Regions from separate parts of the Paenibacillus sp. FSL K6-1330 genome, predicted to be linked through region 3. Evidence: riboswitches for the same ligand, from Rfam matches in the RefSeq annotation. Region 3 holds a riboswitch; each other region holds the start of a gene.

Region 1 (10,967 bases), 2.3 Mb from region 3:
TCCATTCATGATATAGCTGCCGATATATATCCTTACCTGTCTGACTTATGATGTAATATTTTCTCGGACGAGCCTCATTCGTATCCCACTCGCTATCCAGCAAGCCTTGTTTCTCCAACCGCCGCAGCAAGGGATACAGGGTACCCGCTTCCACGCTGATCCCCTTCTCCTGCAGTATGGTCACCAATGAATATCCATACTGAGGTTCCGACAATTGGCTGAGGACACCAAGAATGATGGTTCCTCGCCGAAGCTCCTGAACCAAACTGTGCAGAATATCTTGATCCTCTGACATATCATCAACTCCTGGAAATTATTATACTGTATGCCACACACTAATGTATATAGTCGAATAATAATTATTTAAAATTATTTTTCGATTAATACTTGTTGCAAGGCTCCTGAACCAGACAGCAGGCCACATTAAAGCCTACCCTTTCATGTAAAAAAAGGTTATCCTACGACCGGGACTGTCCCAGGTCATAAGATAACCTTCTTACTTGCTCTCATCTCATTTAACATTTCCAGCGATGTGTTCCGCGTCAATCCTGCCGCTTTTCGAAAAACTATACGATCTCCTGCGCTTCCTTGCCCAGGAGACCCAACATACGAAGACCGTACTGTATACCATCTTGATCAACATCCCGGGTTATATATCTGGCCGCCTGCTTAACGATCTCCGGCGCATTGCCCATAGCCACACCGTGGCCTACATGTGACAGCATCTCCAGATCATTCAGATAGTCACCAAAAGCGATAGTATCCTCGAGATCGATGTGCAGCAGCTGAATTAATTGTTTGATCCCTTCCGCTTTGGATCCGCCCGACGGTAACACATCGATTCCATAAGGACCCCATCGAACGAAATCGAACCGACCTTCGAATCTGTTCACGTAAGCCGCTTCCTCTTCCTCCGTGCAGAATACAATAGCCTGATAAATGTCTCTGCCCAAGTAATATTCGGGATCATATTCCGGGATCGTAAGTTTCAGCTCGCCCCAGCTGGAATCGATATGAACATGCTCGGTTACGTTCATCTTCATGGCTTCACTGCCGGCATAGATGATCGGATGATCAAGCTCCACGGCCTGCTCCGTCAGCTGCTGCAAGGCATCTATCGCCAATGGATTTCCATAGATCGGTTGGCCTTCGTGAACCACATACTGTCCGTTCAAACAAACATAGGAATTGATACCGAGCTCCTCCCGCAGTTCTTCAAAATGATAAGGAGCGCGCCCTGTCGCTATGGCGACGATGTGCCCGGCATCCTTTAACTCTTGTATGGACTCCTTCGTTGTAGCCGGAACCTTTTTTTCATGATCCAGCAGCGTCCCGTCAATATCAAAAAATATGATTTTCCTATTCAATGAAACTCGCCTCTCTTCCGTATATTCTAGCCAGTAACCATATTGTAAATGATGAAAAGCATTTCAGAGCAAGCCACAATTTCAGCAAGGTCGGATCCGGCGCTTCCCGACAATGCATAAAAACCGCGCCGGAGCGCGGTTTTCACGATATCAAAAATCGAAAAAATAAAAATAATTATTTCGCTTCCGAGCGAACCTCATCGAGCATTTTATCATTGAATCCGAACAACCAAGTCAGTACAAACGTTATAGCCATCGCTGTTAAGTTGCACAAAATGTAAAGTGGAAGCTGACTGTTCAAGTATAGGAGCGTACCGGGTATAACGGTAATCGCCATACCCGTAGCCTCAAGCTGGAAGAGGGAAGCCATGAAACCGCCCACGCCACCGCCGATCAGGGCGATAACGAACGGTCTGACGTAACGGAGGTTGACCCCGAAGATCGCCGGTTCCGATATTCCCAGCATGGCCGAGAATGCGGATGGCAGGGATAACGCCTTTAGTTTCTTATTTCTTGTCTTGAGTCCGACAGCCAGACAAGCTGCCCCCTGCGCTGCCATGGCGCTAGTCACGATCGCATTAAACGGATTGCTTCCCGTCTTCTCAAGAAGCTGAATTTCAAGGAAGTTGAAAATATGATGCACGCCGGTGACTACAATGATCTGGTTGAAGAAACCGATCACAAGACCCGCAATGCCAAACGGCAGCTCCAGCAAGAAGGTGGTCACGTTCATGACTACCTCTTCCAGAGAGTGGAACACGGGTCCAATTGCGAACAGACCGAGGATGATCATAACGAGCAGAGTTAAAAATGGCGTAACGATCAAATCAATCGCTTCAGGAATACGCTTTCTCAAAAATCTCTCGAATTTCGCGCCCAGCAGTCCGATGAAGAAGGCTGGCAGGACCGAACCCTGATATCCGACAACCGGAATGAAATCGAAGAGCATGAGCGCTTCGGCCGAACCGTTCGCCACGCTATATGCGTTGGGAAGAGCCGGGTTAACCAGCATCAAACCCAGCACGATACCAAGCACGGGGCTGCCTCCGAACACCCGGAATGCGGACCATGCCACCAATGCCGGCAAGAAAGCAAAAGCCGTATCCGTTAGTACCTGGGTGAAAAGCAGAAAATTAGGCGAGATATCATCAGGCGTCGCTCCAAACCAGGCGAGGACGGTTTCTTGCGTCAATAATCCCCGTAATCCCATGAACAAACCTGTGGCGACTAATATCGGGATAATCGGTACAAAGACGTCACCGAACGTGCGAATCGCCCGCTGAAACGGATTTCCTGATTTTTTCGCCTCGGATTTCAACTCATCCTTGCTTGTGCTCTCCAGCCCAAGCGATTCTACCGCTTCAAAAATCTGATTAACGGTTCCCGTCCCAAAAATAATCTGATATTGGCCGGAGTTGAAAAAAGCGCCTTTGACCTTATCGATATTCTCGACCTTCTTCTGGTCAATCTTCTTCTGATCGTGAACCATAATTCGGAGTCTCGTAGCACAGTGGGCAAAGGAAGCGATGTTCTCCCTGCCACCGATGGCTTCCACTACCTGCTTTGCAATTTTCCGATTATCCGCTGCCATGTTCATTCATCCCCTTCTATATCTTTTACGGCTTGGGCAAGATCCCACTTCGTGACCTTCAAGCCGGTGCTGCCGTTTTTTGCGAAAAATCGAATATGACGGCTGTCCTGCTTTGGAAATATCCGACTCGTAAACACCTCTTCGCCATCATTGACGAACACTTCTGCCGAAGAAATATCCACAAAGAGATGGAATTTGATTGAGTTTACTTTGGCATGCAGCATACAGGTACGTGTCGTTCCGTAATCACTCACAATCGTTGCACCCGATGATGAGCGATCCAGCGTAACCTTTTGCCTGACGGCGTCATACCGGATGACGGTCCGCTCCGTTTCGCCGGCTCGAAATTCAATGCCAACAACGTCCGCTTCGATCGAGTGGAACTCGCATATCATCTCGAATACGGTTCCCTCAACCCCTGCATAACTCTTCACTTCGCCGTAAAGCGTATCCGCTGCTTCCATGGCTGTCGACACACGAAGAAGTTCCAACTCGGGGACGGGGTTCTGAATCAGCTTCCCTTCACGGAAAGTGAGTATACGAGGAAGCGTCAAACAATGCGCCCAGCCATGCGAGTCGGTTGGATAGACGACCTCCGGCAAACCCATCCAGCCTACCATGATGCGCCGGTCTTTCTCATCCAGCATGGTCTGCGGCGCGTAGAAATCAAAACCTCTGTCCAGCTCGTAAAAGGAGCCGTGTTCAAACTCCAGCGACCTCCGATCCAGCGGCTTGCCCGCGATGTAGCCGGATTGGTAAACGTTCCGGAATTCGTCGTCTTGCGGACTGAGCCCCTGCGGCGAGAACAGCAGCACGCCCTGTCCTTCCAGTTCAAAATAATCGGGGCATTCCCACATGTAGCCAAAATGTTCAAGACAGGTTTGGATTTCCCCTTTGCATGTCCAGTCCAGCAAATCCGGTGATTCATATACGACAGCCGTTCCTGTCTGATCGTCCCTTTGGGCGCCGATGACGAACCGGAACAGGTCTTCGTCTTTCCATACCTTCGGATCACGGAAATGCTCGGTATATCCGTCCGGCACACGGTCAATCAGCGGCTTATCGAACTTCGTGATGGCGCCAACACGGTCCATCACGGCCATGCATTGATAAGAATGCCTGTTCCATTCCTCATCCCGGGTATTCCCGGTATACATCAGATACAGTTTGTCGTCTTTCACGATCCCGCTTCCCGAATAGGCGCCGTATGCATCATGCGAGTCCCCGGGCTCAATGGCGATGCCTTTGTTTTGCCAGTGCACCAAGTCCTTGGAGGAGGTATGGTACCAGTATTTCAGGCCGTGAAACGTGCCCAGAGGAAACCATTGATAAAACAAGTGGTATTCCCCGTTATAATAAGAAAATCCGTTGGGGTCATTCAGCAAGCCCATGATGGGCTGTATGTGAAACCTCTGCCTCCATTCGCTTCGTTTCGCTTGCTCCTTCAAGGAGGCAATCTCTTCGGGAGAGGCCTGATCCAGGCGTCGGTATCTCGGTTCTCTGTCCATGTCTCTTCTCCTTGTAAATAGGCTTTCTCAAAAAAAACCAAACTGATCATGCTATGCGTGAACATCAGCCTAACTCATTTATAACGGAACCGGTTCCATTTAGGGTTAAAAATAATGAACTCAGCTCCAATACCAAGCAAAAGCAGTATTGGAACCGGTTCCGTTTTTTTCAGTATAAAATACCTAATTTAGATTGTCAACGCTTTCCCGATGAATCATATCGCAATTCATGACCGTCAGGAAATCCACAGGCTCGTCGTTGACCAGCTTTATGATATGCTGAGCGGCGAGGTGGCCCGCTTGGGAATATCCATATTTAACCGTTGTCAATCCGGGATGAATTACTTCGGTAACGTCGTATCCGCCAAATCCGGTAACGGAGAGTTCGTTGGGGATCTGGATGCCCTTCATATGAGCCGCTTTCATAACGCCTAACGCGATGTTGTCGGTAGCGCAGACCATTGCAGTTGGCAGCGTTCGGTTCAACTCAAAAATGGACAATGCGGTCTTTACACCATCCGACATCTTAAACCCACTCTCATAGAGAACCGCCTCAACCTCGTCATACTCGCTTAACGCCTTCAGAAACCCTTCCTTCCGCTGAACTCCGACAGCAACGTCTTTTTCCGTCACGCCGATATAAGATATATGACGGTGTCCCATGGACAGCACATATCGGCCCATGTCATAACCTGCGGCATAGTCGTTATATATCATGCTGTGGACATCCTTATGCTGTTGTCCGAGCAGGATGACGGGGATGCCGATCTCTTTAATCGCGGCAAGATGCGTTTCCGTCACCTGAGTAGCGAATAAAATAATGCCAGATATTTTTTGTCTGGCGAGATCATACAGCGCTTCAATCTCCCTGGATAAGTCCTGGCTTGCATTAATAATGAGAAGCTGATAACCGTGTTTCCTTAATTCTTCATCCATGCCGGCAACGGTCTGCGATGCTGAGAATGAATCCAGACGCGGCACAATGGTGCCGATCATGCTGGTTTTTTTCGCTTTCAAGCTCTGTGCGAACGAATTCGGAATATAACCGGTTTCCTGAATGACCAGCTCTATCTTACGGCGTGTTGCATTACTGACAGAACCTCCGTTTAAGAAACGGGAGACCGTGCTTTTGGCAACTCCGGCTTTTTTGGCAATATCTGCAATCGTGTTCTTCATTCGGTGCTCCCGGGAGCCGCTTGCGGCGCTGCAACGAACAGATTATCCTCCACAGCTCCTTGCTCCGCAGCACAACTGGAAATGAGTTGTTTGTGCATGAATCTCTCCCCTTCGATTTTGCTTTTTCCTAACTATACCATGACGTCCAGGGATCCGTGAAATGCAGACTCCACCCCGAGCCTTTGATGGGCAATACTTTTCTGCGTTCCAGATTCTAGCGAGGAACGAAGCGATTCAAAGGGGGATTCTCCATGCAAATCCCCTTTCGGGACGCGCAAATGGACCGTGCCTTATCCCGTTATTACATGGTTACTGTTAACCTTGCACGGTTCGCTCAGCCGATTCGACGGTATGCTTCAGCAATGTAGCAATCGTAACGGGGCCAACACCGGCAGGTACTGGTGTAATTGCGGATGCCAACTTCGCGCAGGCATCGTAATCGCAGTCGCCGATATTGCCTGGATTATAGCCGGCATCCAATACGACGGCTCCCGGCTTGATCCAGTCCCCTTGAATGAAATTAGGCTTGCCTACGGCCGCAACCACGATATCTCCCTGGGACACAATCTCCCCAAGGTTCTTCGTTCTCGAGTGGCAGATCGTAACGGTAGCATTGCGATTAAGCAGCATCATCGATACCGGCTTACCCAGAATCGGACTGCGTCCGACCACCACGGCATGCTTCCCTTCGATCGGCAGATCATAATAATCCATAATCGCAATAATCGCAGCAGGCGTACAAGACGGATTATCGGCAAAACCAAACGCATTCTGCGAGAAACCGAGCGTGGTTACTCCATCCACGTCTTTTTTAATGTCAATGGCATCAAAGGCTGCCCGTTCATCGATATGATGCGGTACCGGATGCTGCAGCAGAATACCGTGGACATTCGGATCCTCGTTCAGCTCTTGAATCGCAGCAATCAGCTCCTCGGTCGTTGTCGATGTCTCCAGCACTACTTTCTTGGATATGATGCCAAGCCGCTCGCAAGCATTTCCCTTCATCCGCACATAGGTCGCCGAAGCAGGATCATCGCCAACCAGAATCGTTGCCAGACAAGGCGTTACCCCCTGCAACTTCAATTCCTGTACCTTTACAGCCAGCTTGGCCTTGATATCGTCGGATACCTTTTTTCCATCTAAAATTACGGGTTCCTTACTCATGCTAATCCGCTCCTTCGCCATTGTATTAAAAAACATAAAGAGGCAAGGCGACTTCATCGTCTCCTTACCTCTTGCCCAGGCGTACGGCATATGATCCTATGTGCTCCCTCTTGGTACCCCAAGCTACGCCAGTAACACATAGATAACTTTTTTTAATATACCACGACTTTGGACATCGCGCTACCGGGTATGAAGCCGACCGCTTTAAATCACAATCTCTTTGATTCATTTACGGGAAGCACACATGATTCTGATTAGTCTCTCGGATAATTCACTTCCATAATGTCCATAAAAGGAACCTTCGTTATAACACCATTCTGTTTCATATGTACCTTCCCTGTTCGGGAGTCCATTTGATCGATTTGCCCGCGGACCGCCTCTTCCCTTCCCCAGACCGTCAGCACGATAACCGATTCCTCCTGGTAAGCTTCCGTAAGCTGATTTCCGAGTTCTTCCAGTACAAACTCATCTCTAGTGGGTCTCTTTGGAACCTTTGCTTTTGCCATTACCTTGTCCTCCTGATTGATGTTGCTCATGCGTCAGCATTACATTCTGAAATACGATAAAGCTATCATCGAAACATGAATTGGGAATCTTCTTCCTATTCTTCCTATTATACAACAAATACAAAGCAGGTGCTCTGGACTTGATAGTTATAAGTTCTGGACAGATAAATAGATTGACCACATCATTAAATGATTTTTTAAAATCCGGTCCTTCTGAAGGGCGCTTTCTAAACAGGGTAATAACTTTTCCTGCAATTGAGTTTTTAAATGATGAATTTCCGCATATTCCCCTGCTTCTTTCGTATTCTTCTTTTGAACTTTCCATGACAAAAATCCCCTTAAGTAAACTGTAGCGCTCTTCTTCAGCACTGTCTACGCAAAGGGGATTATATTCTAGATTACCTATAAAGCCCTCAAGTGGCTCCTTATCCATTCGTAATTATTACGATTAATTTCAATCAAAAAAATATAACCTTACAGTGATAGCTCTTCGATGGCCATCCAGGGCAGCGGATTGTTAAACGTCGACCAATCCAGCTGCATTTCCTGATCGCTCAACAGACAATCGTCCAGCTCCTGCTCGATTTGTGACTGTTCCATCCCAATCCCGATCATCACGAGCTCGGTCATCCGATCCCCCCAGACGGCATCCCATTTTCGCTGCACATCCGGCTCACTCTGAATCAGCTCCTGCTGTTCCTGCTCGGTTAAAGCAGCCACCCAATATCCAGCTGGCCCGAACTGAATCGAAGGACCCGCTTGACTTAGACTTGCCGCAACATCCTCAAGCACTGCCAGCCAAGCGATCCCTTTCGCGCGTACGACCTCTTCCGGCCAATAACTCATGAATGCTGCCAGCCGTTCCGGATGAAACGGTCTTCTTCTCCGATAAACAAAAGAGCTGATGCCGTATTCATCCGTTTCCGGTACATGCTCTTCCTTCTGAAGCTCCTGAATCCAGCCGGGGGACTGACTGGCTTTCTCAAAATCGAATAAACCGGTATTCAGAATTTCTGCAGGAGCGACTTGTCCTTTTACAGTGCGTATGATTTTGGCGCTTGGCTGAAGCTTACGAAGGATGCCTTCAACCTTGGCCAATTCGTCTTCGCTTACCAGATCACATTTGTTCAACAGCAGCACATCGCACGTCTCAACCTGGTCGATCAACAGATCCACCACTTCCCGCGTATCCTCTTCGCCCAGCGCTTCCTTCCGATCGAGCAGGCTTTGGCCCGAAGAGAAGTCTTTCCAGAATCGGTTCGCGTCTACAACCGTCACCATGCAATCCAGCCGTGCTAGGTCGGACAGCTGTACACCGGATACCTCATCTGGATAAACAAAGGTCTGCGCAACAGGCACGGGCTCGCTAATACCCGTCGATTCAATCAGGATATAGTCAAAACGGTTTTCTTGTGCCAGCTTCTGAACTTCCTGCACCAAGTCTTCCCGGAGGGTGCAGCAGATGCAGCCATTGGACATTTCGACCAGCTTCTCATCCGTTCGGGACAAGCTCCCTTCCCCTCGAACCAAATCCGCATCAATATTCACTTCGCTCATGTCGTTCACAATGACCGCTACCTTCAATCCATCACGATTATGAAGCACATGATTCAGCACGGTCGTTTTGCCTGATCCGAGGTAACCGCTGAGTACGGTAACTGGAATCTTATTGTTGTTATTCATCTACTGAACTTCCTCCATTCCTTAATCGTAATAATTACGATTTATACGGTATGATATTATATCTCCTTCAGCGAATTGTCAATCCTTCCGTGCAGAAAATGATCCGGCCAGCAAAATAAACCTCCGGCACTTAGGTACCGGAGGTTTATTTCCTCACCATTTAACTTATCTTGGTAGCCCATTTTCTTATGGTCAAGTGTCACTAATCGTTTGTATACATAATATGAATTATCTCAAGACGAAAAGGAGAAATTCGATGAATCAACAAAACTATAACCTTCAAGAAACTCAACAAAGAGAACCTCAGCCTTATCATCATGGTCATGGGCATGGTCATGGGCATGGTCACGGTCATGAGCATCACCCCCATTTTCATCCATATAGTTTTCCATCAGGCCATCATATGATCCATCATCATCACCATCACCACTATCACCATCACTATCAAATGAGGAGAGAAGAAGAGTAGTATTAAAAATTAATAACGAAAAACGCAAGGCGAGAAGATCTACGCCACGGTTGCATGTCGCGTTCATGCAGCCGTGCGTGTCATTCTCGCCTTTTCTATGCTTACATCGTATCACGGTAAAACTGTCATGTGGTGCTCATCATACGGTTAAACTACTCTCGAATTTTGCTCACTTTATTGTCAAATTACGTTCAGTTACTAACCCTTTGAGGAAAGGCAAGATTCATTTCCGAATATTCCTTTACAAGAATATTCTCATCATGGTATATTGTAACCAATCGTTGGTTAATATTCACAAATAAGGAGGGCAAGATATGAGCCAAGAAGTAATTTCGTTCATCGAAAACCTTAGTCTGCCTTGGCAAGTAGACGTCAGTAACAAGCTTCGACTCATGGTCCATGAAGCAATTCCGGAGGTAGAAGAAAAGATTCAGTACAAAAAACCACATTTTCTAAAGAACGGACAATATGCAGCTGTGATTTCACCATCAAAAGATGCAATCGCCTTTATGATCATGAACACAACAAATCTAGAAGTCCCCAAAAATTTCGATGGTCCACCCGAACGAAAATGGCTTAAAATTCGAGAAGATGATACTCCAGACTATGAGCTGCTAGCAGAACTTTTAGTTCAAGCATCGAGTTCGTTGTAATAACAAGATCGGGGGTAAGGTCATATGAAACAGACAACTTTGAACGCACTAGCCGAACCTAACCGATTGCAGATAGTCGAACTATTACGAGACGGTCCCTTAACTGTCAGTCAGGTTGCTGATCGCCTTAAAATCCGGCAGCCGCAGACTTCCAAACATTTAAAGATATTGCATGAAGCAGGATTGGTAGAAGTTCAGGCAGAGGCTAATCGACGGATATATAGACTACGACCTGAACCGCTACAAGAGATGGACGAATGGTTGGAATCGTTCCGCGGTATTTGGGAACAGCGCTTAGATCAACTTGAGGATTATTTAGACAAATTACAAAAGAAAGGGTAGCAGCCGCAACCTTTCATATTAGGAGGAATTCAAATGACCGAGCAAAGCAAAAGTGGCTTACTTCTAACCCGTGTTTTCAATGCCCCTCGAGAACTGATTTTTAAAGTTTGGACGGATCCAGAACACTTCGGTAAATGGTGGGGTCCTCAAGGGTTTTCACTAGATGTTATTAGAATGGATGTACGTCCAGGTGGTATGTTCTTAGGTTGTCAGAAGTCGCCAGATGGTACCCAAGCCATGTGGGGTAAATTTGTATATCAAGAAGTCATAGTTCCTGAAAAACTGGTATTCATCCAATCATTCTCTGATGAAGAAGGTAACACTATACGTGCACCTTTTAACGCAAGCTGGCCACTTGAAATTATTAATATTATCACACTTGAAGAAGCCGATGGAAAAACAACGCTAACAATGCAGGGTGGCCCTGTCAACGCAACTGCAGAAGAACAAGCAGCATTTGATGAAATGGCTCCAATGGTGAAACAAGGATTTGGCGGTACTTTTGATC
Region 2 (10,967 bases), 2.5 Mb from region 3:
TTTTTCAAGCTTGATGAAGCAAAAAAAAGAACGAATGCATGGCTCTTGAACAACAGAATGATTTCTGTTCATTAAGTCATGATTCGTTCTGATTTCAATTGTGTAAAAATCCTTACGCCTGAACAGGTACGGAGACGGGTTTAGCAGGCGCGCTTAATCTTTTAATGCTCAAGTAATAGGCAATACCGAGCGGAATGACGGCTCCGAGCCAAGCCAGCGGATTTGCCAGGCTTGCGCCGAGGAACCCAATCTGCGCGGTCAGGAAGATGGCTGCCAATACCCGCATAATCAGTTCCATAATGCCGGCTACGGTTGGGATAAAGCTCTGTCCCAGCCCCTGCAGCGTGAAGCGGTAGATGAACAACAGCGACAGAAGCAAATAGGTGCTGCCGTTCGATAAGAAATACAGCCTGCTAAGGGACAGCAATTCTTCTTGTCCTTGACCGACGAAGAGGCTGACGGCTGCAGGACCCGCGAATATAACCAGCAAGCCCACGGCGATGCTGAATGATCCCGAGACCCAGATACACTGTTTAACCCCAAGCTTGATCCGGTCAATGCGATTTGCCCCAAAATTCTGGGCAGCAAAAGTCGCCATCGTAATGCCAAAGGAACTCATGGGCTGCGTAGCAAGCATGTCAATCTTCTGAGCTGCCGTATATGCGGCTACGGCCGTTGCCCCAAGACCGTTAAGCGTAATCTGTAAGATGATGGCTCCGATCGCAATAATGGAGGCTTGGAAGCCCATCGGGAAACCGACCCACATATGCTGGCGTATAAATGTCCAATCGATGGACCAATCGGCATTCTTGAACTGCAGAAGCGGAACTTTTTTGTGAATGTATAATAAGCAGAGCAGGCAGGAGAACAGCTGCGATACCACCGTGGCAAGCCCCGCTCCGGCTACTCCCATCTTGAATACGAGAATAAATAACAGATCAAGTACGATGTTCAGAATGCTTGCGACCACCAAGAAGAGAAGCGGCGTCCGGCTGTCCCCAAGTGCTCTGAGCAGGTTAGCCAGCAAGTTGAACAGAACGGCTGCGCCAACACCCCAGTTAATAACGATTAAATACGAATAAGCATCATCCAAAATTTCTGCCGGCGTGTTCATCATGACGAGGACGGGCCTCGTGAATATGACACTCACAATGGTGAGGAAAACCGTGAATACAAGACTAATCCATATACTTGTTCCCACGCTTTTGCGGACGCCCGCGATATCCTTGGCGCCAAAGCGCTGCGCCGTTATGATGGACAAACCTGCCGTCAAGCCTTGGGCAAAGCCAATGACAAAAAACAAAATACTGCCCGTCGAGCCAACAGCCGCAAGTGCGTTTACACCAATAGTACGCCCCACGATCAGGGTATCCGCCATATTATAAAATTGTTGAAAAATATTTCCGATCAAAAGCGGGATCGTAAACATGATAATCAGCTTGATCGGACTTCCTTGCGTCATGTCTCTCATGTAGATTCTCCTATGCCGTCATAAACGTTCCTCTATATATTTATTTGATATTATAATGCTTTAAATATGCCTATAGAGCATCGCATTAAGAACATTATAATGGGTGAAGGTCGTTTGTATTCTTGTGTATCTTATCATGAAAGAACATAAATTTCTGCATATTTATCATCAAAACCGAAACAAGAACAAGTTATCAGCATTTGAACCGTTCGTAGCCGATTTTGATCCATGATCTTTCCATAACAGAAGAGGCCAACCGGTTATTCCGGTTGACCTTTTCAACATAATATAATGAGCTATATCAATGGAATCCCGATGATTTATGCTTCTTCAACAGCAAGCTTATCCAAAGCCAGCTTCGCACGCGAACGGGCTTCCTCCACTGTGCCGGCGGTTGACAACGCAACTGCGATCCGTCTTCCGATCTTGGTCACCGGTTTCCCAAAAATGCGCAGCTGCGTATTCGGAACAGCCAGTGCTTGCTCGGCGCCGGTAACTGTATAATTCTCCAGCTCTCTCGCCGCTTTTAGCGGACGGCTGGCTCCCGGCGTTATCAATTCGATCTCCGGGATCGGAAACCCAAGAATGGCACGGACGTGAAGCGCGAATTCAGATAAATTTTGCGTGACCAGTGTAACCAACCCGGTATCATGCGGTCGCGGAGACACCTCGCTAAAATACACTTTATCCTCAGTCAGGAACAATTCAACCCCAAACAATCCATAACCGCCAAGCTCATCGGTGATCTTCCTTGCAATATATTTAGCTTCCTCGATTTGCTCTTCCGACATATTGTGTGGCTGCCAGGATTCGATATAGTCCCCGCTCTCCTGAATATGTCCGATTGGCGCACAGAAGCTTGTTCCATTGACGGAACGAACGGTCAGAAGCGTGATCTCCGACTGGAATATAATGAATTCCTCAATGATCACTCTTCCGTTCTGCACACGGCCGCCCTCCATGGCGATGTTCCAGCAGGACTCGATATCTCCTTCGCAGCGGCATACGCTCTGGCCTTTACCTGAGGAGCTCATCAGAGGTTTAATTACACATGGAAACCCCATGTCCAGAACAGCCTGTTTAAACTCCTCATAAGTATCGGCAAATCGATAGCCCGCAGTAGGCAGCCCTAACTCCTCTGAAGCTAACCGGCGAATCCCTTCTCGGTCCATCGTAAGCTTTGCAGCTCTGGCAGTAGGAATAACCCGGTACCCCTCTTCCTCCAGCTTAACCAGTTCCGAGGTAGCCAGCGCCTCGATCTCAGGTACGATCAGGTCCGGCTTCTCCTGCTCAATGATTGCGCGCAGTTTCTCCCCATCCAGCATATCGATGACATGGCTATGATCGGCAACATGCATGGCAGGAGCGTCGGCATAACGATCGACGGCTATGGTTTCCACACCCAGTCTCTGTGCTTCAATCACGACTTCTTTTCCCAGTTCTCCCGAACCTAGCAGCAGTATTTTCTTCGTTTTTAACATCGTTGTTTTATCCCCTTTTCGTAGTTTCAGAGACTTATAGAATCAGAAAATAATAAAGAGGTAAGGGAAATAAGCTTCCCTTACCTCTGCCCAGGCGTACGGCCGTCGTCATCTATGTGCTCCCTCATGGTCCCCCATGCTGCGCCAGTCACACATAAACCTATACATTGTTATTTAAATCATACTGAATCTTCCCGTTAATTGCAATATCACCATAAGGCGACATTAGGATTTAGACTTCAGCATATCGATCGCATCCTTCAGCGATTGGGAAAACCACTTCTTGGGGTGAATAACCAACTGAATGTCCAGTCGAATGTCGGAATGCGCAAAGGGAAGAATCGCAAGCTCACCACGTTTGATTTCCTCCTCTGCTACCATCTTCGGCAATAATGAGATGCCCGTACCGGACATCACATATCTCTTGATTGCCTCCGGATTGCCCAATTCCAGGCCTATTCGCATTGGAACTCCGCTAGCACGCAGCACCTTTTCCAACATCATGCGGTAATTACAACTATCCTCGGGCATAATCCATTCGGCATCAGCCAGGTGTTCTAGCTCTATAACAGGTTTAACAAGAAGCGGATGATTCGGATGGGCAATCAGCAGAAGGGGCTCTTCCCGAATGGCGATCCAATTCAAGGAGGAGTCCTCTGGTTTTCTATCCAAAATAAGACCGAGATCATACTCGCCCTCTCTCACCTTACTGATAATGCTATCTTCACGATCCGGTTGTAAGCGGATGACAAGATCTTCATGCCTTTGTTTCAGCTGGTGAATGACGGACGGAAGAAAATAAGCGGCCAGCGAGTCTATCGTTCCGATCGATAAGGTGCCTCCGCCTTGCTTGGTCAGCTTTTCCTTCGACTGCTGGAACAGATCCAGCATTTGAACGGCATACTCAAACAGCTCCTCGCCGGACTTCGTCAGGCGCAAGCCTCTGCCATAACGTTCAAACAGCTTGACGCCATATTCCTTCTCCAGCTTCTGAATCTGGGTGGTTACGCTGGATTGAGCATAACCCAACTCATTCGCGGCTTTCGTAAAACTCTGGCGAATCGCAACCTCCCTGAAGGTTTGCAGGTAGATGAGTTCCATCGCTATCTCCTTATCAATAATACTGATAGTAATTATCTATTATTATAGTTAACTCCGATCTTAATTCCCATGTTAAAGTATAGCCATCACTCATGAATTGGAGGAAAGGTTATGTTGAGTCAGCAAGAACTGCATGGCATTTTTATTCCTGTGATCACTCCCTTTTTACAGGATTACGAACTGGATCTTCCTTCTTATCATCATTATTTGAAGAGTTTGTTATCCTACGATATTCAGGGATTGGTCATCAACGGAACGACCGGTGAAGCGCCGACCGTAGCTTGGGAGGAAGTCGTGCAGGTTGTGGAGCAAACGCGGGGGAGTTTGGGCGGACGGCTATTACCGCTCATCATTGGTACAGGTACCAACGATACGGTATCCAGCATAAAGCGAACGGAACTGGCAGGCCATATCGGTGCTGATGCGGTATTGGTCGTCACGCCGTATTACAGTCACCCTTCGATCGATGGCATTCTGCAGCATTTTCGAAGGGTGGCCGAGGTCGGGATCCCGGTAATTCTGTACGAAGTTCCATCGCGTACTGGAATCCGGTTACCGGTTGATGTCATAAGAAGAATCATGGAGATCCCCGGCGTGATCGGGATGAAAGACAGCACTGAAAGTACGGAGCTCATGAGAAGCTTATCCCATTACGATACGAAGCCCGTTCTATGTGGCAACGATGTCCTCTTTCATGAAATGCTGGTTCATGGAGCCTCTGGTGGAATATTGGCGTCGGCCAATGTGAATACCGAGGTTTTCATTCGGGTGTTTCAATTAGCTGCCCAAGGAGATTATTCACGATCCGAAATGGAATTCGAAGACCTGCTTCCCTACATTCGTAAGCTGTTTGAAGAATCCAATCCCGCTCCGCTAAAATGGTTGCTTGCCAAGCAGGGTATCATCTCATCGGACACCCTTCGACTGCCTATGGGACCCATTACGGATGAGCTTAAGCTCTCATTAGATCATGCAATGAAAATCTGATACAACCGGCTCGTTAATGTCATCGATTTCTCCTTGGAATGGCAAGGCATTCTCACTGCCTTGTCATTCTTGCTGCCTTGTCATTCTTGAACTGCGTACGTCATCTTCCTCTAAAAGCCCCGCTCTATTTCTTTCACGTCTATGACATGTGATAGATTTCACTGATTTTTCGCCAAAACAAGATGTTTCCGTTAAAATCTATCGCTTTAAAGGATTGATGAATGACAGGGTCCAACATATAATATGGGTACATTCAATCCTCCCAGAATTTTGAAAGGAGATTTGCAGTGCTGCCCTATTCCAGCCCTAATCATGATTTTGCCTTTGAACAATCTGTAATCGGAATGGCAATGGTATCGCTTGATGGAACGATTCTCAAGGTCAATTCGGCACTATGTGATCTATTGGGATATTCGCAGCAGGAGTTAACTGCCGGGGCGCCGCAAGAAGAAAACAGCTTCCGCGAATTACTGAATCGAGTGGTTCAGAACGCAAAAGCTGCACATGGGCTTCAGCAATCCCTAATCCCGTTTGAATATGCTTATTGCCATCCGTCCGGTCGCGAGTTATACCTTAATGCACGTTGCTCTGTTGAGCAGGATCCGGAGCAGGGTCCCAAGGGATATTTGGTACAATTTGAGGATCGAACGCTGCTGAGACAGCTCATGAAACAGCTGGAGCAGATGGAACAGAAGCTCAACGAGAAGGAACATTCGTTTCTGCAGCTGCTGGAAGGACTTCCCCTCTCCGTACTCATCACAAAAAAAGGCATTGTCCACTATGTTAATCCTGCCGCGCTCAGACTTGTTAACGCTGCGCATCCCCGTGACGTCCTTGGAATTTCAACCGACGTGATCGTCGACGCATCGTACCATAACGCATTGATGAAACGCAGGGCAAAATATGCGGAGAACGGAGAGCTCGGAAGCTTCAATTATCTGATACGCTGTCTGGACGGACAAAAGAAGATGGTCACCGGGTTCACGTTAATCATCAATTATGAAGGCGAGAAGGCCGCTGTCGGCATCTTTAAAGACATCACAGAGCAGCGGGCAGAAGAGGATCGCGTGATGCAATCCGAGAAGCTGACCACCGCCGGCCAGTTGGCCGCTGGCATTGCCCATGAAATTCGAAATCCATTAACTTCGATTAATGGATTCGTGAAGTTGCTGCGATCCGCGGAGCGCAGCAACGAGCTTTATTTTGAAATCATTGAATCGGAGCTCAAACGCATCGAGCTCATTGTCAATGAACTCCTGGTGCTCTCGAAACCGCAGGGCGTTCACATCAGCGGACCCATCGACGTGTTTGCCATTATGGAACAGATCATTACGCTGATGAAGGTTCAAGCTGCCCTCAAAAACATCGAGATCATCCCTCATTATCCGAGGGTTCCGGTCTTCGTTCAGGGTGAAGTAAACCAGCTCAAGCAAGTATTCATCAATCTGCTAAAAAATGCCATGGAAGCGATGAATCAAGGTGGTACCATTACCTTAGACATTTTGCACAATTCTCAAGAGGTTCAAATTATCGTGCAGGATGAAGGGGTTGGAATGACACAGGAGCAAATCCAATCCCTGGGACAGCCTTTTGTTACAACCAAAGACACCGGGACGGGACTCGGAATGATGATTACCAAGAACATTATTCATAATCATGGCGGAACGATGAACGTAGAGAGCATACCTGATCACGGGACAACCTTTACGATCCATTTACCGGCTTTATAACGCATACATATTATCGGAGGAAAAGGCATGGACAATCAGGAACCAAAAACACATAAACAATTTGCGATGGACTGCTTCAATCAGGTATGGGATATCTTGGAGAACAAACAACGTACACCGGAAGACGAAGAAAACATGATTCACATATGTCACAGCTCGTTTTGGCACTGGACACGGGTTGAAGATCATACACAGCGCAACCTTTCCATTGGATATTGGCAGCTCTCCAGAGTGTATGCGGTAGCGGGTCAAGGCGAACAAGCACTGCGTTATGCCAAGCGCTGCATCATTGTCGGATCATCGGCAAGCCTCGAACCATTCTATATAGGTTACGGGTATGAAGCGGAAGCCCGAGCCTATCTGGTCCTGGGAAACAAGGAGCAAGCTATGGCGTCCAAAGAAAACGCGACAAGGTATCTCGATAGGGTAACCGACAAGGAGAGCCATCAGATGCTTGCGAACGATCTCAAGAATCTGTAATCGGACACGGCCTTCCTCTGAGCAGACCCCTTATCGGAATGGTGCAGCCAGTTGATAACCGATATGATAAAAGACTTCTCTGATTAAAAAAGGGACTTTGCTTCTCAGGCTCTGATACGCACTCCGGGATGCGGGTGAAGGATTGGCTTCCAGGCCCATATCTTCTGCCATCATCATCGCCCGCTTCATATGCAGCGGGTCACTTACAATAAGGTAGGAGGACAGCCCTGCTGAATCTCCTACCTTATTGGCATAATGCAGATTTTGCTCGGTGATCCTCGAAGCCGTTTCGATAAGGATATCGCTCTCTGGAACACCGTGCTTGATGGCATACTGCCTGGCGACTTCCGATTCAGCAAGTTCATCCTCCGAACTACGTCCACCTGTAAATATCAGCTTGTTTACGAACTGACGGTCATACAGCCAAAGTGCATGATCAATGCGTCCCTGAAAAACAGGCGAAGGCTCTCCTTCCCATACTGCAGCCCCCAGCACTATTGCTGCATCAGCCGGGATATTCACTATTCTTTGTGCGTAGTTCCAAATCGTGCTGCCCACATATATCGTATAAATCAGCAGGATTCCCATTAGTCCCAGCAAAACTCGAATCACGATACGCTTTCTTCTGCCCCCCGCTTCCCTTGCCGGCATATTTCGCATCATGTTGCACCTCCAAGCCCAATCTTAATCTAGCTAAGGCATCCGTTCTAAGCAAGCCGCCCTTATTCACAGATTTCAGAAAAAATAAGCCCAATGCACCTCATTGTTATGAGAGATACATTGGGCACGCATGTTACAACAACAGAACTATGAAATAGTACGCCATTCAGACTTTAGCATAGCATAGGAATACTCATCCCACCAAATATCGCCACGAGGGATACACTGTTGAAAATAGCCTTCTCTCCTCATGCCCAGCTTCTCCATCACCCGGTACGAAGGTGTATTCTCGGGCTGGCATGTCGCAATGATTCGATGCAACCCCAATACCTCGAAGCCGTGCTGAAGCAAAGCTCTGGCGGCTTCCGTGGCAAACCCCCTACGATGATAGGTCGAATTAAACACCCAGCCGATTTCATACGTATGTTCGCCGAACCATGGATGAAACACCATGTGACCAATCACATGCTGATCTTCCTGCAGCATAACCGCATAATGATGAGCTTTTTCACCCTTGTTCTGCTCCAAAAATTGCTTCACCGTTTCTTCCGTATGCACCGGCTCAGGCATGTAATGCATCACCACCGGATCGGATGTATACTGCAGAACATCCTGCCAATCATCTGGTTCAAACTCGCGAATCACTAATCTTTCGGTAACGATATCCATTTGCCTAACTCCTCTTCAAGTTGTATTTAAGTGTCCTCATTCCTCACACTTCAATACAGAGGCAAATGCGATTCGCCGTATATGCAGATCTTTCTTGATAACGCCGGGTCACCCTCTTTCACTGTACAGACTACTCCGAATATATTCGCCCTAAATTATGAGACTCCTTCATAATATGTCAAATTCCCGGTTATTTTGGCTGAGAATCGATTTCATTTTATCAAAATGCATGCCTTCATGATATAAGCAAAAGCTTAAGAATTCTTCTACCCTGGTTAACTTTAAACCTTTGGAGGTTGTATAGGGAGATAAAACCGTTCAAATGGACAGCCCTTCTCCCTATAGATATTCTTAACTATAGTCTGTAATCCGTGACGGAAAATCAGCAGCAATAAAGATAGAATGTTTATTGCTGATTCAACTCGTCCAATAGCTGAAGCAGCGTTTCTTCCTTCACTGCGCTACCCCCTCGTCTTTTTCATCAATAACATGATCCTCCAACAATATGGTATCAGATATGCGACGACTTGAACGGGATCCAGTCGGCAACCATTTATTGTTTAATGAATTTCCATTGACACCGGTTTCATTAAGGATATATTATAAACTTAAATAGAGTTTTTCAATATTAATTCTTCATAAACATTTTGATAATCCCACATTCACGTCCTTTTAAGTTTATTTATTAAACTTAAAGGGCAGAGTGTTTAAAGAGGAAGGTAGTGATCGCACACAATGGAAGTACATTTGCCCAGCACGATTCGCAGGATGAACAAAGAGATTGTGCTCAACACCATTAAGGATATGGGACCTATAGCCCGGACCGACATTGCCAAAGAGACCGGGATAACCAAGGCAACCGTGTCCGATATCGTCAAGACACTCATTGAGGAGAAGTTAATTTTTGACGAGAAGGATGACGCCGATTTAAGCAAACGCGGCACAAGACTTCATTTTGCCAAGAACGCCGCCTTCGGTATCGCCGTTGATCTTGGGGGGACTACCCTCCATTTCGGACAATTCAATCTGGCCGGCGAATGCATCGCTAAGCATACCGTTGCTACTTATAAGCATCAGTCAAGCCGGGAATTTCTAGACCATATGGCAACCGACATCAAAGATTTCATTGAATCTACCAGACAGCCGGCCAACCGCCTCGCATTCATAAGTATTGCCACTCCCGGAATCGTTGATCCATCCTGCGGCATGGTCCTTGAAGGATCTCCCAACTTGCCGGAATGGAAGAACATTGATCTAAGGCAGTACTTTAGCAACGTATTTCAGGTACCCGTTACCGTTGAGAACGACGTGCGAGCTGCGCTTGTCGGCGAGATGTATGCCGGCGCGCTCCAGAATTTAAACTCTGCCGTGCTCATTGGCATTGGAACCGGGCTGGGTTCCGCTATTCTGATTGACGGCAAATTGATACGAGGTGCAAGAAACGCAGCAGGTGAAATTGGTTACATGCTGTTTCAGCAGCATCATTTGTATACCCCATCGGACAAGGGACACTTTGAAATTATATGTTCCGGTTCCGGTTTGGAAGCTGCTGCGCTTAAGATTTTCGATAAGAAGCTTACGGCTAAAGAAGTATTTGAGATGTCTGTGGAGGGAGATATCCAGGCACGTCATTTGGTTTCTAGATTCGAGGAGCATTTGGCCCTGGGCATTCTGAATATTATTTCCCTGCTCAATCCGGAGAAGATCCTGCTTATGGGTGGATTAACGCAATCCCTCTCGCTCGAAGGATTGAATGCCAAAGTGGGGCTCCACACTACGGACGTGACCGATGTTACGATCGAGATATCAACCCTACAGCATCAATCCGCACTGCAAGGCATAGCCATTCTGGGCTTAAAGCAAGCTTACCCGTCACTTCAATATATGAATGACAAACAACTCTACTAACAGGAGCGTGATTATAAAATGTCAGGAATCCAATTGCACCCGCATGATATTGTAGACGAAGGTATACCGCAGATTATGTCTTATATTCGTAAGCTGAAGGATGTCCGTTACATCTTCCCTGAAGTTAATACCATTTTCGAACGAAATCCGAACCCTGTTGGCCGTTTACCGCGAAACGCCGTGCACGAAGTTGTATTCGGTACGGGAACGATGCACGCCATCCTTCCTTCTTATGAGGGCTCTGGACTTGATCAGCGAAGAGAACTCACCCTCAGCCCGGATCAGGACCCTTTGATGATGATTAAAGAATCACTGCAGGACGAAGAGTACGAGATTATCCCGTGGCTGAATATTTTAAATGGCCATTTTGAAGGCCGTTTGCTCGCCAACAACCTAGTTACGGATATGGATGGACAAGTCATACCTCACTGGCTCTGTCCCAATGCCCCTGATGTCATCGGCTTCTGGGAAACAGCATTG
Region 3 (10,967 bases):
CTCGTTACGAACGGGCTGGTTGGATCAAACGGGATGGCATTCTTGTTCACGGTAATCCCGATGGAGTCCAGAACTTTCTCCGCGTCTTTACCGGTGATGTCCAGATTGCGGGTATCCACCAGCATCAGGTGGTTATCGGTTCCGCCGGATACGATATTCAAGCCTTCCTCGATCAGAGTATCTGCCAGCACTTTCGCGTTCTTCACGACATTCTCTGCATACGTCTTGAAGGACGGATCCAATGCTTCGCCAAGCGCAACGGCCTTGGAAGCAATAACATGCATGAGCGGGCCGCCTTGGGAGCCGGGGAATACCGCTTTATCGATCGCTTGCGCCCAAGCCTTTTTGCACAGAATCATACCGCCGCGAGGTCCGCGAAGCGTCTTATGCGTCGTTGTCGTTACAAAATGGGCATGCGGAACCGGATTCGGATGAAGACCTGCCGCAACAAGACCGGCAATATGAGCCATATCAACCATGAACAACGCGCCAACGTCGTTCGCGATGGCAGCAAGCCGTTCAAAATCAATGATGCGAGGATAGGCACTTGCACCCGCTACGATCAGACGAGGGCGATGCTTGAATGCCGCTTTGCGAACTTCGTCGTAATCGATCAGGAACGTATCTTCTTGCACGCCGTAGGCAACAAAGTTGTACAGAAGGCCGGAAGCGTTAACCGGGCTTCCGTGAGTCAAATGACCGCCATGAGCCAGGTTCATGCCGAGCACGGTATCTCCAGGCTTCAGGGCTGCCAAATATACCGCCATGTTCGCTTGGGCACCGGAGTGCGGCTGAACGTTGGCATGCTCGGCTCCGAACAGTTCTTTGGCACGGTCACGGGCGATATCTTCCACGATATCCACACGCTCACAGCCACCGTAATAGCGTTTGCCAGGGTAGCCTTCCGCATATTTATTCGTCAGCACCGTCCCCATTGCTTCCATAACCGCTTCGCTAACAATATTCTCAGAGGCAATCAGCTCAATGTTGCTGCGCTGACGCTTCAGCTCCAAATCCATCGCTTCCAATACAGCCGGGTCACTCTTCCGCAAATGTTCCATCATGTTCATATCCTCCCATAATCAATCGTTATTTTTTCTTGCAAAGTCAATACTACAAGTTGTCATAATTAAAAAAGCGAGTTCTCATTTGAATCAATCGCATAGTGTGGAATCATCCCTCTGCTCGAACTGGTACACCGCGCGTTCTCCGCCAATCAGCTTCGGACGGGTATAAGCCGCGGTTACGCGCGCCTCGCCGATATAACGCTCGGTCGGTCTGAACGGAACCGCCACTCGCCGCAAATGCATGCCGATCAGCGTCTCGCCGATATCAACTCCGGCATGTGCTTCAATCGATTCCGCAAGACAAGGCTCCTTCATGCTGCGGTAAGCCGCGGAGGCCATCGACCCTCCCGCTCCCGGAATGGGAACAGCCGCCACTTCCGTCAAGCCCAGCCGCTCGAGCAGCTCGCGTTCCATGACAAGCGCACGGTTCAGATGCTCACAGCATTGATAAGCCACCGCGAAACCGAATTCCGCTTGAACCTCGGCAATGCCCTGAAGGAGCTGCTGCGCCGTTTCAAGAGCGCCGCCTGTGCCGATCCGGCGTCCGACCACTTCACTGGTGCTGGCTCCGATGACCAGCACTTTACCGGGTCCTAACACGGCCGCTTCGGCCAGTTCGCGGACCATACGCGCTGTCTGTTCGTTCAAGGAAACCTTGGAGATATCCGTCATGTCACAGTCCTCCCGATGATTTTTTTCACAGAAGATGCTTCAATCCCATATCACGATAGCCGCAGCCGTAAATTACGCGTTCACTTATCGCGACTCATTCTTCAGGTAACGCTCCTCGATGGCCTTGATCTTGTTCACACGGCCGATATGGCGCTCGCCATGACTGAAATCCGTTGTCAGCCATGCGCTGACGATTTCAGCAGCAAGTCCGGGACCGACGACACGCTCACCCAACGCAATCACGTTGCTGTCGTTATGCTCACGCGTCGCTTTGGCCGAGAACACATCATGTGTCAGCGCGCAGCGAATGCCCGGCACCTTATTGGCCGCAATGCTCATGCCGATCCCCGTACCGCAGATCAGAATGCCGCGATCCGCTTCACCCGAGACTACCTTCTCGCACACAGGAAGGGCATAATCGGGATAATCCACGGAATCGGAACAGCCGCAGCCCAGATCCTCCACCTCGTGTCCAAGACCCCGAATGACTTCCACGATCTCCTCTTTCAGACGAATGCCGGCATGATCCGTACCCAATGCAATTTTCATCTATGAAAAACCCCCTCGTATGTTCGCTTTTGCGTTTTAGCTTGTTTCATTATAACCCAAATCAGGCGCAAAAGACGAAAAAAGAGCAGTCGGCGCACGTATTGTGCTCCAAATGCTCTTTGCCCAGGCGACCGGCCGTATATTCCGATGCTCCATCGTGGTTTCATCCACTTCGTCGCCAGTTACACCGGATCATTGTTTTTCAACTCCATCTTAAAGCAATACCATGTGAAAGGCAAGTGGCTTTTTAGCCCAATGGTAGGCTTCATATCGTTCAAAGCAAGGCTTAGTTATGCCGATCCGCCTCCAGCTTGTCCAAGAGACGGAACAACGCCGTCCGAATCTCTGCAGCCGTCGCTTCATATTCCTCCCGCGAGCCTCCAAAAGGATCGGAGATATCGAAGCTCGGAATGCGCTGGCGCAGCTCGATCAGACGCTCCCGGTCACGGTCGCTGACGTCGCGGCCCAGCGATCTGGCCAGCTCAAGCGCCGCATACAGACTATCCTGCTCCCGCAGATCATCCAGCACCTGTCGGTCATCCTCAACAAACTCTTTCAGCGTATGCATCTTGTCTGCGGCGTGCGGGAACTGCCTTATAGCATACTGCTTATGCGACTGGGTCAACGTCAGGATCAAATCTGACCACTCCACCAGATTCGCAGTCAACGGTTTGGACACCAAGCGTTCTTGGATATCCTGGTCTCGTAGTATGGACTCCGCATGATGGGACACCGGCATTCCATCCACGGCCGAGACACCGGCGGACTTCGTTTCCAGCGGGATGCCCCGTTGTTTGGCAAGCTTGCGCAGCATGCCTTCAGCCATTGGACTGCGGCAGGTATTTCCCGTGCAGACAAACAGTATATTTTTCACGGTCCCGTTCCTCCCGTTAGTAGGTTCTTTGGGGTTATTGTAACAAATATAACGTCAAAAGATAAACATGACACCAAATATAACCAAAATGAGCCCGCCCAGCATTTCACCGTACTCCCCCAGTTTATTGCTTACCTGACGGCCAAGCAGCAAACCGAGAATGGACAGCAAACCGCCCACGATCCCGAAGGAGATCACGATCAACAGTACATCATCCACAAACATCCCGAGTGAAACGCCTACCGAGAAGGAATCGATGCTGACGCTAAGTGAAAACAGCAGCATGCCTAAAAATGCGGTAGGATGTATTCGCTGTCCTTCTCCGCCCCGCCAGGCGTTATACATCATATGCCCGCCGAGAAGAAGCAGCAGTCCGCCGGCCGCAAGTCCTGTGACGTGACCCAGTAACATGCCTACATAGCGGCCGGCAAATAAGCCCAGCAGCGGCATCAACATATGAAACAACGCGATCATGAAGCTGATGCCCAACATATGGCCTAAGCGCATACCGCTTCTCATTCCGACTCCGACTCCAAGCGAAAATGCGTCTAGCCCGAGTGCAACCGCCATCAGCAGAATCGCCGCAAGCTGTCCCGATTGGACAGACGCCTCCAGCATGCCCATTCCCCCAAGTCCCATGGTCTTGTACACCATATGCGGACAAGGGGTAAATGATGCCAAAAGTGTTCATTCAGCAGCTCAATTCACATCGATGATGTGGTGTCCCGCGGCCTTCAACAGCCGGTTCATGACGGCTGCCCCGAGACCTTGCTCCGGGCACGCTTCGGCCAGAATGAAGGTCGCGCCTTCGTCATCGAATCGGCGCAGGCCGGCGTACAGCCGGCGGGCCGCTTCCTCCGGCGCGGCCAGGCTGCCGAGCGAGACGACAACGTCCGCGTGGTAGTGACCGATGTGCTCGTCGAATGACAGCACGCCGGTCACCTCCCCGCGCCGGGCGGCCGCCTCAAGCTCGGCCGCGATGCGTGCCGACACGGCAATGGCACGCGGGCCCTGCACCACGCACATCGCACCCTTCGGTGCGTAGTGCGTGTACTTCATGCCCGGCGATCGCGGCGTCGGGCTCTCCGCCTCCCCGGCGGCGCGATGCAGCGCCGGGTCCATGCGCACGCTTGCCGCAACCGTGGCAAGCTGCTCCGCCGTGACGCCGCCCGGGCGGAGCACCGTGACGGCCCCGTCTTCGCCGACTTGCACCACCGTCGACTCGACGCCCACCCCGGCCGGGCCGCCGTCGAGGACGCCGTCGATCGCTCCCGCCAGATCCTCCAGGACATGGCTGGCCAGCGTCGGGCTTGGCCGACCGGAACGGTTCGCGCTCGGCGCAGCCAGTGGACGCCCGGCGGCGCTGATCAAAGCCAGCGCCACATTGTGATCCGGCATCCGTACGGCAACGGTATCGAGGCCTGCCGTCACGCGAGGGGAGACAGCACCTGGTTTAACGGGCAGTACCAGCGATAGCGGCCCAGGCCAGAACATTGCCATCAGCGCCCGTTCCGTCTCATTTACATGAAGGACCAAACCGTCAAGCTGAGCTAGCTCTGAAATATGCACAATCAATGGATTGTCCGACGGCCGGCCTTTCGCGGCAAAGACGCGCTCGACCGCTTCTGTATTGCCGGCGTCCGCGCCAAGCCCGTAGACCGTTTCCGTCGGAAAGGCCACCGTTCCGCCGAGCTCAAGCACCTGCCCCGCTTCCCCAAGCGCCTGCTTTGCCTCATTCTCCAAACTTAAGCTCTCCCTAGAGAGCGAGTTCGAGACGTGCCACACTTGGGTTGATTTTGCACCAACCTGGCGGAAGCCGTTATCCCGCTGCTGGTTAGGTTCCATGCCGTTCCCGTTCTGTTCCATTCCTATCCCAAACTTTCTGTATATGAAATATATAAACTCCCGTGCGAGTTTTGCCTATGCCCCAAAATAAAAAGCGCTTTTCGTTCTTCAGTCCCGGGCCGGTTCTCATTCAAACCAGTCGCGCCAAAGAGAAAGCACTCTTCTAGAGGTTGTTCAAAAAGTCCGCTTTTGATCACGAAGCGAATCAGGAAGCAGCTCGGCATCGAATCTTGAATTCAGCCGGGCCTTCCGGTGCTCACGTACCCAAAACGTACGCTCCGCTCCTCACTCCCTAGCTTCATCCAACCTTCTCGGTGCTGAAAATCCGACTTTTTGAACTCGCACTTCTACTTCAAAGTTTATCATACCGGGTCAGGATTGAAAATCAGCTTACTCATAATCCTAGAACAAGCTTACCACCCAGTTCCAAATGCCACGGAACATATCCCACAAGAAGAAGCGGACCTCCGGTTCGCTATCGCCTGCGTTCTTCGGAGCTTCCTCTTGGGAAGTTTCGCCAGCCTCAGCAGAAACCGTTTGGATACCTGTGTCAACAGGCTGCGCCGCCGCATCCCCGCTGCCACCATCGATGAAACAAAGCGGCGGGAACAGGACACACCACCAGTTCTGCCCTTGACCTTCTCCTAAAGAAATCCGCAGCGCATCGTAATCGCCGGCCGGATACACCGTGCCCCCGTATAACTTCGTCGGGAACGGCACGACGCCAAGCTCTACGGTGTAATTGTACGTAATTCCCCTTTTCTTCAACTCTTCACCCACCAATTGGCGGATTTCCGGAAGATGCTGCCGGGTTAATTCTTTGGCGTCTTCCAGGCTTTGCGGGTTCTCCAGCTGCAGGACCCAGAGCTGCATTTGCTCAACGACCGAATCACGGATCTCTCGTTTGACCAGCTGATCGGACGGGCTATCGGAATTCGCCAGAATGCGAAGTCGTATCGATTCCTCGGGGATCGGACCGCCAACAACAGAAGCATCAATCTGCTGTCCTTCCCAAGCCATAATGACCATAAACATACAGGATAAGAGCACAACCATTTTCTTCACGATAATACGGAGGGTTTCACTATAATTTTTCATCTTGCCAGCCGCCTCTCTATGAACATCTCTATGATGCTATCAGTATGTCCGCCGGACAAAGATATAAACGTAGAATCTAGCAATTTGATATAAAAATCATAGATTGATGCAGCACGAACCAAAAAAGATGCGACTCCCACGGGAATCGCATCTTCGCCAAGATCGGTTATTCAGTTCATCTAATTGCCGTGCCCCACACTTTTCCGCTGGAGATAGGGCAATTATTGAGCTTCCCGCAAGTTACGCCTGCTTCGAAGCGGCCGGGCGATAGGCATGCGGATCCGGCATATCTTCCTCCACTTCCTGTCCATGCAGCTTCACGCTCATGGCGACACCCAGACTGGCCATACTGATCACAAGGGAAGTTCCCCCGTAACTGATGAAGGGCAGCGTGATCCCGGTCAGCGGCATTAAGCCGATAAACATGCCGATGTTCTCGAAGATCTGATATAAGAACATCGCCACGACTCCTATAATAAGAAACGGCCCCGCACGCTCTCGGGATTCCAGGGAGATCAGGATTAGCCGATGGATCAGGATAAAATATAACAGAAGCAGAACGGAAGATCCGATAAAACCGAATTCCTCGGCAATCTGCACAAATATGGAATCAGAATACGCATATGGCACTCTGCCCGACTGGATCGACGATCCCTGCATGTAGCCCTCGCCGCTCATGCCACCCGAGGCGATGGCAAGCTTCGCATTCGTCGTATGGTAGCTTGCCTTGGCAGTTGCCTTCTCCGGATAGAGCCACGGATCAATCCGTTCCACCCAGTGCGGCTTCAAAATCTTCGATTCCAACAATTCATCATGATAATGAATATAGGCCTGAGCCCCACCGAAGGCTAAGCCTGCCACAAGCGCAAGCCCAATGAGCGCATGGGAGAACTTGACATTCCCGATCCAGAGCAACCCCAGCAAAATCACGACATAACTGAGCGCGTTACCCAAATCATTCTGGGCCATAACGAGCGCAAAAGGCACGAATGCCAAAAGTCCGATCGGGACAACGTCCTTCCAGAAAGACAGCAGCGGTTTGTTTTTGCGCACCAATACGAAAGAAAGGAAAATAATCAGGATCAGCTTGAACAATTCAGCAGGCTGTATACTGAGTCCGCCAATGTAAATCCAGCCTTGGGCCCCGTTGATATCCTTACCGATAAACATAACGAGGACCAAAACAGCTAATCCACCCAAGTAAATATATTTAGCATATTTAATCAACAACCGGTAATCCAGCAGACTGATTCCGAAAAAAGCAATGAAACCGACAATGTAAAAGGCAATCATGCGGAGATGAGAGCCTTCGAATTTGGTGTCAACAGTTGTGCTGTATATCGACGTAATGCTGATGCCCATCATCAAAACCAGTACAAAAACAATAACGTAATCCATCTTCTTAAATTTCTGAAGCATTCTTTACGGTCCCCCTGTGCCCGGAGCTGTTAACCCCAACCCCCCGGTTTGCCTATACAGGCATATAACGATTATTCGAAAAGAAAGTTTAACGCTGCTTATCGTTGATCCAAATAATATCCGTTAAAAAAAAGTCTAAAGGCGACATTACAATGGAGCGTTTCAAGGAGCAGGCCGTGCTTAGCCCCTAATGAAATATTCTAAAAGATTTCCTCCACTAATACAATTCACGGACCCTTCTGTGGATACCAACAAAAAATACAAAAGAGATGCTGCTTTCGATAGCATCTCTTTTGATTCTAAATCCGATAAGCGTAAATCAAGCCTGTTTTGGGGGTACAGAGCGGTACGTTTGAGGATTAGGCATATCCTCCTCCACTTCCTGTCCATGCAGCTTCACACTCATGACAACCCCGAGGCATGCCATGTTAATGATGAGTGATGTTCCACCATAACTGATGAAGGGTAGCGTAATCCCTGTCAAAGGCATCAACCCAATAAACATGCCAATATTCTCAAAGATTTGATACAGCAGCATGGCAACAATGCCGATGATTAGAAATGGACCCGCTTTGTCCCGGCTTTCCAATGAAATCAAAATCATTCTGTGAATGAGTATGAAATATAACAACAACAGAATGGAAGAACCGATGAAGCCGTATTCCTCTGCAATTTGCACAAAAATTGAATCCGAATACGTATAAGGTACACGCGAGGATTGTACGGAGCTTCCTTGTAAATACCCTTCTCCGCTCATACCGCCTGAAGCAATGGCCAGCTTCGCATTGTTCGTATGATAACTCGCTTTCGGCGTTGCTTTTTCTGGTATCAGCCATGGGTCAATCCGTTCCATCCAGTGGCCGCGGCTCTCCATGATTTTCGATTCTTTGATTTCATCATGATAGTGGATATAGGCCTGTGCTCCACCGAAAGCGATGCCTGCTACAAGCAGCAGCCCGATGAGAGCGTGCGAAAACTTCACATTCCCGATCCATAACAACCCAAGCAAGATGACAATATAGCTCAGTCCATTACCCAAGTCATTCTGAACCATGACAACGGCAAACGGGATAAACGTCAAGAGCCCAATCGGTACAATGTCCCGCCAAAAGGACAACTTCGTTTTATTCTTACGGATAAGAACATAGGTGATAAATATGATCAGCACCAGCTTGAACAATTCCGCAGGTTGAAAATCCACGATACCCAGATTAATCCAACCTGTGGCATTATTTTTGGTCTGGCCGATGAAGGAAGGCAGCAGAAGGGCTAATAACCCGCCGATGTATATATGCATTGCGTATTTATTCCATAACCGATAATCAATCAAACTGAGCCCAAAAAAGGCTGCAAATCCGAGGATATAAAATATCCCCATCTTGATATGGTGTCTTTCGAATCCGGTGTTGTCGAGCGTGGCACTATATATCGATGTAATACTGACAACCATCAGCATCAACAGTACAAAAACGATAACAAAATCAATTTTCTTGAATTTCTGAAGCATGCTTTGGTCCCCCTGTGCCCGGAGCTGTACACACTGATTTGCCAATTGAGGTAAGGTAACAATCTGTACGACAGCAAACATTTAATCGGCTCAGCCCATCATCTATTTTAAAAGAAATCCACCCAGAACACAATTAACGGAAAATTCCCAGAACATGCCTGTCAATCCCCGCCAAATCCGGCACCGTGACGATTTCCTTCCAGTGCCCTGCACTCCGCAGAAGCTCTGCCACATCCTCGGCTTGGCCCATACCCAGCTCAAAGGCGATCAGCCGCGGCGGAGCTGACAGCAAGGGCAGCTGCGCCATCATGATCCGGTACGGATTCAATCCGTCCGGCCCGCCATCCAGTGCCGTTCGCGGCTCATAATCACGGACTTCGGGCTGAAGTCCCTCAATATCCTCCGCCGGAATGTACGGCGGGTTGGAGACAAGGATGTCCGGGGCCATGCCGGCGAATGGCTCCAACAGGTTCCCCTGCCGAAACTCGACACAGGCGTTCAGCTGCTTCGCATTACGAGCAGCTACCTCCAGCGCATCCGGCGAAATATCGCTCGCCAGCAAATCCCATGCCGGCTCCTGCAATGCCAACGTAATGGCGATGGCCCCGCTACCCGTGCCGATATCAATGGCCTGTAGCCTTTCATACGATCGCGAAGTAAGCTCCCGTCCATACTTCAGCACCGCTTCCACGAGCAGCTCCGTTTCCGGACGCGGAATGAGAACCGCCGGCGTAACTTCAAACGGTCTGCCGTAAAATTCCTGTTCGCCGATAATATACTGCGCAGGAACGCCTTGGGCTTTGCGATTGATCGCTTCTTCCAGGGCGTAGCGGCGGTCCGCCGGAAACGGATCCGCGAGTGCCATATAATATGAGGTTCCCGACAATCTCAGCACATGCTCCAGCAGCAGCTGCGCATTCCGCTGCGGTTCCATTACCCGCAAGCCGTCTAAAAAAGAAGAAGCCTCCACAAAGGCTTCTCTTATGCTGCGCTGCGGCGTCAATTCAAATATCGTCCGCTTCAAAGCGTTATACTCCTTTTTCCATCAGTTCAGCCTGCTCCGCAAGGGTCAGCGCCGAAACGATCTCTTCAATCTCCCCGTTCATCACTTGATCCAGCTTGTGAACGGTAAGTCCGATCCGGTGATCGGTTACACGGCTTTGCGGGAAGTTGTACGTACGGATCCGCTCACTGCGGTCACCTGTACCCACTTTGCTCTTCCGCTCACCGGCATACTTCGCTTCTTCCTCTTGGCGCATCATATCAAAGATACGGGCACGAAGCACCTGCAGTGCCTTATCCTTATTGGAGTTCTGCGATTTGCCGTCTTGGCACGTAGCCACAATCCCCGTCGGGATATGCGTTACGCGTACCGCCGACTTGGTGGTGTTAACGGACTGACCGCCTGCACCACTGGAGCAGAAGGTATCCACGCGGATATCCTTGTCATGGATTTCGATATCCACTTCTTCCGCCTCTGGCATGACCGCCACCGTAGAGGTGGATGTATGGATACGACCTCCGGATTCCGTAGCCGGAATACGCTGCACACGGTGCGCGCCGCTCTCAAATTTCATTTTGCTGTAAGCGCCGCGACCATTAATCATGAAGATGACTTCCTTGAAGCCACCCAGATCGTTCGTGTTGACGTCCATCAGTTCAACCTTCCAGCCCTGGGTATCCGCATAACGGGTATACATCCGGTACAGGTCGGAAGCAAACAGTGCCGCCTCGTCGCCGCCGGCTGCGCCACGAATCTCGATGATGACGTTCTTATCATCATTCGGGTCCTTCGGCAGCAGCAAAATCCGAATCTTCTCCGCCAGCTCGCGCTCACGCTGGGTAAGCTCTTCGATCTCCATTTTCACCATTTCGCGCATGTCGTCATCCAACTTTTCGCCCTGCATGGTTTTGGCAGCTTCGAGCTCTTCAATTA

Evidence for each region. A riboswitch is a leader RNA that binds a small molecule or an ion and turns the genes downstream of it on or off. The one in region 3 is predicted to bind ZMP and ZTP.
Region 1: it holds a riboswitch for ZMP and ZTP, as region 3 does, so the genes downstream of both, NYE54_RS20660 (tetrahydrofolate dehydrogenase/cyclohydrolase catalytic domain-containing protein) here and rpiB (ribose 5-phosphate isomerase B) in region 3, are expected to answer to the same signal.
Region 2: it holds a riboswitch for ZMP and ZTP, as region 3 does, so the genes downstream of both, purT (phosphoribosylglycinamide formyltransferase 2) here and rpiB (ribose 5-phosphate isomerase B) in region 3, are expected to answer to the same signal.

What each region holds. Positions count from the first base shown of each region.
Region 1 is NZ_CP150269.1:4,579,839-4,590,805, forward strand. It holds gene NYE54_RS20635 (PadR family transcriptional regulator) at 1-295, opposite strand, end outside; gene NYE54_RS20640 (Cof-type HAD-IIB family hydrolase) at 567-1,367, opposite strand; gene NYE54_RS20645 (sucrose-specific PTS transporter subunit IIBC) at 1,543-2,964, opposite strand; gene NYE54_RS20650 (sucrose-6-phosphate hydrolase) at 2,961-4,466, opposite strand; gene NYE54_RS20655 (LacI family DNA-binding transcriptional regulator) at 4,650-5,642, opposite strand; gene NYE54_RS20660 (tetrahydrofolate dehydrogenase/cyclohydrolase catalytic domain-containing protein) at 5,958-6,806, opposite strand; ZMP/ZTP riboswitch at 6,873-6,952, opposite strand; gene NYE54_RS20665 (YolD-like family protein) at 7,061-7,312, opposite strand; gene NYE54_RS20670 (hypothetical protein) at 7,278-7,637, opposite strand; gene NYE54_RS20675 (GTP-binding protein) at 7,787-8,995, opposite strand; gene NYE54_RS20680 (hypothetical protein) at 9,229-9,531, opposite strand; gene NYE54_RS20685 (DUF1801 domain-containing protein) at 9,779-10,117, shown strand; gene NYE54_RS20690 (metalloregulator ArsR/SmtB family transcription factor) at 10,142-10,459, shown strand; gene NYE54_RS20695 (SRPBCC domain-containing protein) at 10,493-10,967, shown strand, end outside.
Region 2 is NZ_CP150269.1:4,410,827-4,421,793, forward strand. It holds gene NYE54_RS19800 (MATE family efflux transporter) at 113-1,471, opposite strand; gene purT (phosphoribosylglycinamide formyltransferase 2) at 1,792-2,952, opposite strand; ZMP/ZTP riboswitch at 3,034-3,114, opposite strand; gene NYE54_RS19810 (LysR family transcriptional regulator) at 3,178-4,053, opposite strand; gene dapA (4-hydroxy-tetrahydrodipicolinate synthase) at 4,165-5,040, shown strand; gene NYE54_RS19820 (ATP-binding protein) at 5,328-6,770, shown strand; gene NYE54_RS19825 (hypothetical protein) at 6,798-7,250, shown strand; gene NYE54_RS19830 (YdcF family protein) at 7,281-7,913, opposite strand; gene NYE54_RS19835 (GNAT family protein) at 8,058-8,579, opposite strand; gene NYE54_RS19840 (ROK family transcriptional regulator) at 9,315-10,487, shown strand; gene NYE54_RS19845 (hypothetical protein) at 10,506-10,967, shown strand, end outside.
Region 3 is NZ_CP150269.1:6,903,031-6,913,997, forward strand. It holds gene glyA (serine hydroxymethyltransferase) at 1-1,064, opposite strand, end outside; gene NYE54_RS31495 (TIGR01440 family protein) at 1,155-1,739, opposite strand; gene rpiB (ribose 5-phosphate isomerase B) at 1,824-2,288, opposite strand; ZMP/ZTP riboswitch at 2,403-2,484, opposite strand; gene NYE54_RS31505 (low molecular weight protein arginine phosphatase) at 2,575-3,162, opposite strand; gene NYE54_RS31510 (manganese efflux pump) at 3,217-3,780, opposite strand; gene NYE54_RS31515 (L-threonylcarbamoyladenylate synthase) at 3,862-5,028, opposite strand; gene spoIIR (stage II sporulation protein R) at 5,410-6,105, opposite strand; gene NYE54_RS31525 (FtsW/RodA/SpoVE family cell cycle protein) at 6,346-7,524, opposite strand; gene NYE54_RS31530 (FtsW/RodA/SpoVE family cell cycle protein) at 7,844-9,031, opposite strand; gene prmC (peptide chain release factor N(5)-glutamine methyltransferase) at 9,165-10,055, opposite strand; gene prfA (peptide chain release factor 1) at 10,060-10,967, opposite strand, start outside.